DNA from 2 places in the Devosia sp. FJ2-5-3 genome. Region 2 is predicted to be linked to the other one. Evidence: predicted binding sites of a transcription regulator. Region 2 holds the regulator's gene; the other holds the start of a gene.
What was found. The regulator PhoB, encoded in region 2, activates phosphate uptake and scavenging genes when phosphate is short. The targets are predictions, from matches to a motif close to TGTCATNNANCTGTCAT.
Positions count from the first base shown of each region.

Region 1: the regulator PhoB is predicted to act here: its motif matches at 2,190-2,206, upstream of ugpB (sn-glycerol-3-phosphate ABC transporter substrate-binding protein UgpB).

Region 1 covers NZ_CP104007.1:2,193,236-2,197,122, forward strand. Annotated here, with positions in the region: gene ugpA (sn-glycerol-3-phosphate ABC transporter permease UgpA) at 1-603, opposite strand, end outside; gene ugpB (sn-glycerol-3-phosphate ABC transporter substrate-binding protein UgpB) at 704-2,029, opposite strand; gene trxC (thioredoxin TrxC) at 2,769-3,197, opposite strand; gene sulP (sulfate permease) at 3,210-3,887, opposite strand, start outside.
Region 2 covers NZ_CP104007.1:1,360,308-1,364,194, reverse strand. Annotated here, with positions in the region: gene pstB (phosphate ABC transporter ATP-binding protein PstB) at 1-515, shown strand, start outside; gene phoU (phosphate signaling complex protein PhoU) at 536-1,240, shown strand; gene phoB (phosphate regulon transcriptional regulator PhoB) at 1,358-2,059, shown strand; gene arsC (arsenate reductase (glutaredoxin)) at 2,059-2,487, shown strand; gene N0P34_RS06560 (MFS transporter) at 2,726-3,887, opposite strand, start outside.

The sequences.
Region 1 (3,887 bases), 830 kb from region 2:
CTTGAACGGACCTGCGCCATCGATGGCGGCGGCTTCGTTGAGCGATTGCGGCACGGACTGCAACCCGGCGACGAAAAAGAGGAAATTGTACGAGATTTGCTTCCAGGCGGCGGCGATGACGATGAGCGTCATCGCCTGATTGCCATCGATGCGGTGGTTCCAGCTGACGCCCATGCCGCGCAGAATGTAGGGCGCGATACCGATGGATGGATTGAAGATAAACCACCAGAGAATGCCGACGACAACCGGCGCGACCGCGTAGGGCCAGACCAGCAGTGTTGTATAGATCTTGCCCGAGCGCAGCAGGCGATTGACCGCAACAGCCAGCAGTAGGGACACGGCCATGGAGAGCAGTGTCACCGAGATCGCGAAAATTGCCGTTCGCCCGAGAGAGCTCAGATAATTGGGATCGGCAAAGATGCGCCGATAATTGTCGAACCAGATGAATGTTGTCCGAAAGCCAAAGGGATCCTCGCGCTCAAACGAGGATTTCAGCGCCTGTATTGCTGGCCAGATAAAGAAAATCAGCGTGACAGCCAGCTGAGGTGCCAGCAATAGGTAAGGCAGCAGCTTGTTCGGAAATATGGTGCGTTTGCTCTGCATGGGTCCTCGCACGGCGCCGCATGACGGGCCGCGCGCGAAGGCGCTGCCCATCATTCGAGCTGAAAAGGGGCCAGATTGCTCTGGCCCCCTGATAACCGGATTACTGGTTGGTCGCTTCAAACTCGCGCAGGATCTCGTTGCCACGGGCAACGGCGGAATCCAGCGCTTCCTGGGCGGTCTTCTGACCAGCAAGCATGGCCTCGAACTCTTCGTCGACCAGGGTACGGATCTGGCTCAGATTACCGAAGCGGACGCCCTTGGAGTTCGCTGTCGGAGTGCCCCGGGTGATCTGCTCGATGGCCACGGAGGAACCCGGATTGGCGTCGTAATATCCCTGTTCCTTGCCGAGCTCATAGGCTGCATTGGTAATCGGCAGGTAGCCGGTGAACTGGTGCCAATCGGCCTGAACCTCCGGCTGGCTGAGATAGGTGAAGAACTCGGCAACGCCCTTATAGACGTCGTCGCTCTTGCCGTTCAGAACCCAGAGCGTGGCGCCGCCGATAATCGAGTTCTTGGGCTCTGCGATTACGTCGTCATAATAGGGCAGGGGCGCGAAGCCGACTTCGAAGTCCTTGGAGTTGGCAATGACGCCAGCGCGCGAACCCGAGGAATTCATATAGACGGCGCATTCACCGGAGTAGAACTTCGGCGGAGCGTCTGGGCCGCCGACCGGGCCGCCATACTGATAGAGGCCGGAATCGGACCACTTCTTGAGGTTTTCCCAGTGCTTGACCTGGACCGGGCCATTGAAGGTGAACTCGGTGCCAAGACCGCCGAAGCCGTTTTCCAGCGTGCCGAACTGCTGGTCATGGATGGCGGAGAGGTTCTCGGTCTGGATCCAGGTGATCCAGGCTGAGCTCAGGCCGCACTTGGCAGCGCCGCTGTCCACGATGGTCTGCATCGCGGTTTCGAGCTCTGCCCAGGTCTTCGGCGGGGTTTCCGGATCAAGGCCGGCCTTCGCGAAGGCGTCCTTGTTGTAGTACATGATCGGAGTGGACGAATTGAACGGCAGCGAGAGGATGTTGCCCTCGGTGTCGGAATAATAGCCCACGACCGGCGCGAGGAATGCAGACGGGTCCCAGGGCTGACCATTTTCGGTCATCAGTTCGTAAACCGGCTTCACGGCGCCCTTGGCGGCCATCATCGTGCCGGTCCCAACTTCGAACACCTGCACGATGGCTGGCTGTTCATTGGCGCGGAACGCTGCAATCGCAGCCGTCAGCGTTTCGGGATAGCTTCCCTTGTAGGTCGTCACAACCTTGTAGTTGGACTGACTGTCGTTGAAACCCTGGGCGATTGACTCTAGCTTCTTGCCAAGTTCGGCGTCGAGCGCGTGCCACCAGCTGATTTCAGTCTGAGCCGACGCCGGGCTTGCAGCAAGCACGGCAGCCATACCCGCAGACAGCAGCATAACCTTCTTAAACATGCTCTCTCCCTTAGTATTCAGCTGGGACCTCCTCGCCCCGAGCTTGGTGCCATATGACAACATGGAATCATCCTTTGCAAACCAGAAATGTTCATATGAACATTGGTCGTGTGCGATTGAACCGCCCTTTGGTGGCCCGCTGTGCTGGTAAGTCAGGACAATAACAGTCGTGTGACACTGGGATTTTATGTGGGGTCGCCAGTGTGGATTTGGCCCATTGCAACAGTTCAGTTCATCTGAACATCAGGCGGGACGCGTGGAGTTGGATCTAGACCGCATGGACCTCGACGTGGAGCCCGTCGAACGGGAGAAGGATGTCTCTCCGAGCGTCGGCTGTTGAAGGCTCGATGGGGGTAGGAGCTTCGTCGTCAAGGATTGAGTCCGATCCGTTACTGGTTAGCCGCGTCCCAAAATCCCTCTTAAGAGGGCACCCGAGGCACAATGTGGTTTCGCTGTAAAACCTGCCTCTGAGCCTGATTCTCGCATGTCGATGCCGCATTGGCGCAATTTGGCAGAGCTGAAGACCTACTGAGCGGCCGCAGTGTCGGTGTCCTCGCCCAAATCTGATGAACGCTTAAGGCGCCGACGACTTTCTTTCGGTACCCGCGAAAAAGGCAGACGCACACGCAGAATAGCAGCCGGTGTTGGGAAGGACATCGGTGGCCAACCCTATCTCCGTAGCGTCGTCACCAGCCAACATCACTACCTTGGGATCGCCAGCGGCCCAACCGGCCTTCGATCACCGTGCAGCGCTTTGCGCCCAATTGAGGATGTCGGCGCTGGACATGGCGCCTGAGACGCGGGCGACTTCTTTTCCGGAGCGGAAGAGGATCATGGTGGGGATGCCGCGAATGCCGAGGCGCCCCGCCAGATCCTGGTTCTCATCCGAATTGAGTTTGACGAAGCGCATGGCGGGCTCCGCCGCGCGCGCCGCCGCCTCGAATTGCGGTCCCATCACACGGCATGGGCCGCACCAGGGCGCCCAGACATCAACGAGGACGGGAATGTCGGACTTGGCAATCTGCTTTTCGAGCATGGGCGCTGCGAGATCGGTGGGATGACCGTCAAAGAGCGCAGCACTACACTTGCCGCATTTCCCCTGGTCGGCGGACTGACCCTCGGCGATGCGGTTGGTCGCGTTGCATTTCGTGCAGACCACATGGGCCATCGTTGTTGTCTCCTATTGTCGCGTCGTCGCTTCCAGCACCCGATCCTGGCAGTCACCGCTCCCGGAGGGGACGAGGTCTCGCTGCGCCAGGATCGAACGGATGGCGCCGTGTTGGCTGAGATGCACTTGTCCGGAGAGATGTTCAAGGAACTCCGTGCCCGCCAGCTTGTCCATCACCGGGCCCTTGACCTCCGAGAGGTGGAGGCGGATGCCGAGATCCCTCAGACGATGTTCGACGGCTTCGAGGCTTTCGAGCGCCGACATGTCGATGAAATTGACGGCAGAGCACATCAGCACCACGTCCTTGAGACCAGGATTTTCCGTCGCGAGGCCGGTGACGAGATCTTCGAGATAGCGCGCATTGGCGAAGTAGAGACTTTCGTCGATGCGGAGGGAAAGGATGTCAGGGACGATCTCCACCTTGTGGCGCTTGATATTTCGGAAGTGCTCGGTTCCGGGCACCTGTCCCACCACGGCCGCATGCGGCTTGGAGGACCGATAGAGGAAAATGAGGATCGAGGCGGCAACGCCAAGCGCAATCCCGACCTCGACACCGAAGAGCAATGTGCCGACCAGCGTGATGGCCACGGCGGCAAAATCCGCCTTGGAATAGGCCCAGGCGCGCTTGAGCACCGAGAAGTCGACAAGGGTCAGAACGGCGAGCACGATGGTGGCGGCCAGCGTCGCCTT
Region 2 (3,887 bases):
AACTGCGCGCCCGCGTCGGCATGGTGTTCCAGAAGCCCAATCCCTTCCCCAAGTCGATCTACGACAATGTCGCCTATGGCCCGCGCATCCATGGCCTCGCGCGCAACAAGACCGATCTCGACGAGATCGTCGTCAATTCCCTGCGCAAGGCCGGACTTTTCGAAGAGGTCAAGGATCGCCTCGCCGAGCCCGGCACCGGCCTTTCCGGCGGCCAGCAGCAGCGCCTCTGCATTGCCCGCGCCATCGCCGTCGGCCCCGAAGTCATCCTCATGGACGAGCCCTGCTCGGCCCTCGACCCGATCGCCACCGCCATCATCGAAGAGCTGATCGACGAGCTGCGCACCAATTACACCATCGTCATCGTCACCCACTCCATGCAGCAGGCGGCCCGCGTCAGCCAGAAGACCGCCTTCTTCCACCTGGGCAATCTCATCGAGAAGGGTGACACCGAAGACATCTTCACCAATCCGGTGAACAAGCAGACCCAGGACTACATCATGGGCCGCATCGGCTGATCGCGGAACAGGAGCCATTCATGTCCAACGCCGAACATATCGTCACCGCCTATAGCGAGGAGCTTCTCACCCTCGCCCAGTCCATCGCCGAAATGGGGGGCCTCGTCGAGGCCGCCATCGAGAACGGCACCAAGGCCCTCATCACCCTCGACCGGGAACTGGCCGACCTCACCATCATCGCCGACCAGCGCATCGACGAGATGCAGCGCCGGATCGACGACATGGCTGTGTCCATGATCGCCCGCCGCCAGCCCATGGCCTCCGATTTGCGCGCCATCATCACCGCCATCCACGTCGCCAACGATCTCGAGCGCGTCGGCGACATGGCCAAGCAACTGGCCCGCCGCTCGCTCAAGCTCGAGGGCATCAGCCTCCAGCCCTCGTTCTATAACGGGGTGAAAAACATGAAGGCGCTGGTCCTCCGCCAGGTCAAGGACGCGCTCGACGCCTATGCCAATCGCGATGCGGGCGGCGCCGTCGAGGTCTGCAATCGCGATGACGAGGTCGATGCCCTGCACACTTCGCTCTTCCGCGAATTGCTGACCTATATGATGGAAGATCCGCGCAACATCACCACCTGCACCCATCTTCTCTTCTGCGCCAAGAATATCGAGCGCATCGGCGATCACGCCACCAACATTGCCGAACGCGCCTATTACCTGGCCACCGGCAAGCAGCTGACCGCCGAAGTCCAGCAACTCCAGCGCCAGCAGATCAAGATCTGACGAGACGCACAGCTCTCTCATCCACCTCCCCCTTGAAGGGGGAGGAAGGGAGGGGGTGAGGCCCCAAACGCCGACTACACGGCTCCTTCACCCGAGCCCGAACGACGGAGCACCTCCATGCCCGCGACAATTCTCGTTGTCGAAGACGAAGGCGATATCGCCATTCTCCTGCGCTACAATCTCGAAGCCGAAGGGTTTCGCGTGGTCACGGCCGAAAGTGGCGACGAGGCCCAGCAGGCCATTGCCGAAAAACTGCCCGACCTCATCCTCCTCGACTGGATGCTCCCTGAAGTATCCGGCATCGAGCTCTGCCGTCGCCTGCGCGCCCGCGAGGAAACCGCCCGCGTGCCGATCATCATGCTGACAGCCCGGGGCGAGGAAGAAGAACGCGTGCGGGGCCTCGCCACCGGCGCCGACGATTATGTCGTCAAACCCTTCTCGGTTCCCGAGCTTCTGGCGCGCATCCACGCCCTCCTCCGCCGCGCCAATCCCAATCTGGTCACCGCATCGCTCAAGGTCGGCGATCTCGAACTCGACCGCACCACCCACCGCGTCAGCCGCGCCAATCGCGATATCCATCTCGGCCCCACCGAATATCGCCTGCTCGAATATCTGATGCGCCATCCCGGCCGCGTCTATTCGCGCGAACAGCTCCTCGACGGCGTCTGGGGCAATGATGTCTATGTCGACGAGCGTACGGTCGACGTCCATATCGGTCGCCTCCGCCGCGCCATCAATCGCGGCCGCGAAGCCGATCCCATCCGCACCGTGCGGGGCGCCGGCTATGCTTTCGACGAACGGTTCGGCCAGGCGGCCTGATCATGATCACCATCTATCACAACCCCGATTGCGGCACCTCGCGCAATACGCTCGCCATGATCGTCCAGAGCGGCGAGCCTCTCCAAATCATCGACTACCGCACCAGCCCGCCCGACGAAGCGCGCCTCCGCTGGATGATCGCCGAGGCGGGCCTCTCGGTCCGCGACGCCCTCCGCAAGAAAGACACGCCCTATGAGGCGCTGGGCCTCGGCGATCCAGCCCTCACCGACGACGACCTGATCGCCGCCATGTTGGCCCACCCCATCCTCATCAACCGCCCCTTCGTTATCTCCCCCAGGGGCGTCCGCCTCTGCCGCCCCTCCGAACTGGTCCTCGACCTCCTCGAAAACCCCGACATCGGCCCCTTCACCAAGGAAGACGGCGAAATCATCATCGACGCCGACGGGCGGCGCTCATCCGCCAAATGACCACGCTCGGCCCTCGCCTCCCTCCCCTTATGGGGAGCGTCCCATCGGCCTGAGTTTGCGCTAGAAGCTTGAGGGCCACCGGCCGATCCCTCCCCCTCCCAGGGGGAGGTTAGGTGGGGGTCCGTTCGGCACTCGACGCTGCAAACCCATCCGCCTCCCTCCCCCTTGTGGGGAGGGAACGAGGGTGGGGGGCCTTGTTTGTCACCCTAGGCCGCAACCATCCTGAAACCCCCGCCGCCTAAGGCCCAACCTCCGGGGTATCGCGCAGCGGCGTCGTATCGTTGAGCGGCACGGTCTGGCGTTCGATCATGCGATGCACCATCGGATTGCCTTCGCCCCGGTGCAACGCCCGCAATTGGTCGATATTGTCCGCATCGGCCTTGGTGCGCCGCATATTGTGCCGGACATAGTCGATCCAGGTCGGCACGTGGTAGCTTTCGACCCACAATTCGGGATGTTCCAAATCACGCAGCAGCGACCATTGCCGCGCCCCGTCTCGCATGCGGATACGGCGTCGCTCGCTCATCAGCCCCAAAAAGCGCGGAATATCCTCCTGGGCGATGTGATAATCGATCATCACCATGATCGGCCCGCTGCGCGGCCTGAGATCGAGCCGCAGCAGGGGTTCGTTGAAGGTGTCGAGCGGGTTGAGGTCGCGGTCGTCGAACTGCGGCAGGGCCAGGCGGAACCCCACCAGCATGCAGAGGATCAGCACCACGCTTGCCGAGGCCAGCGCCCAGTCCGGCCCGATGCTGTCCGCTGCCGCGCCCCAGAGCCAGCTGCCCGCCGCCATGCCGCCAAAGGTGGCAGTCTGGTAGAGCGAGAGCGCCCGCCCCACCACCCAGCGCGGTGAGGAGAGCTGGATCGAGACGTTGAACAGCGACAGCGCCAGAACCCAGCAGGCGCCGGCCGGCAACAACGCCAGATGGCTGAGGATGGGATCGCGGCTAAAGCCGAGCGTCACGCAGGCAATGGCAAAGCCAAGGCATGCCATGCGCACGATGGCTTCATTGCTGAAGCGTTGGCGCACGCGCCCATTGAGGAAGGCGCCGATGATAGCACCCAGCCCGAAACAACCGAGCAGCGTGCCATAGACCATGGCCCCGCCGCCGACGAATTCGCTGGCCACCGACGGCAACAGCGCCAGCACCACGATGGCCGCAACGCCGAAGAGGAAGCCGCGGAACAGCACGGTCAGCAGATTGGGCGACAGCGACACATAGCGAATGCCCGCCCACATGGCCCGCCCCAGCGTCTCGCGCGGCAGCCGCGCCGGGACGCGGTTGGGCTTCCAGCGCCAAAGCGCCCCGATCAGCGCCAGATAGGAAACCGCATTGATGGCGAAAGCCGCGCTGGCCCCTGCAAAGGCAACGATGAGCCCGCCCACTGCCGGGCCGACG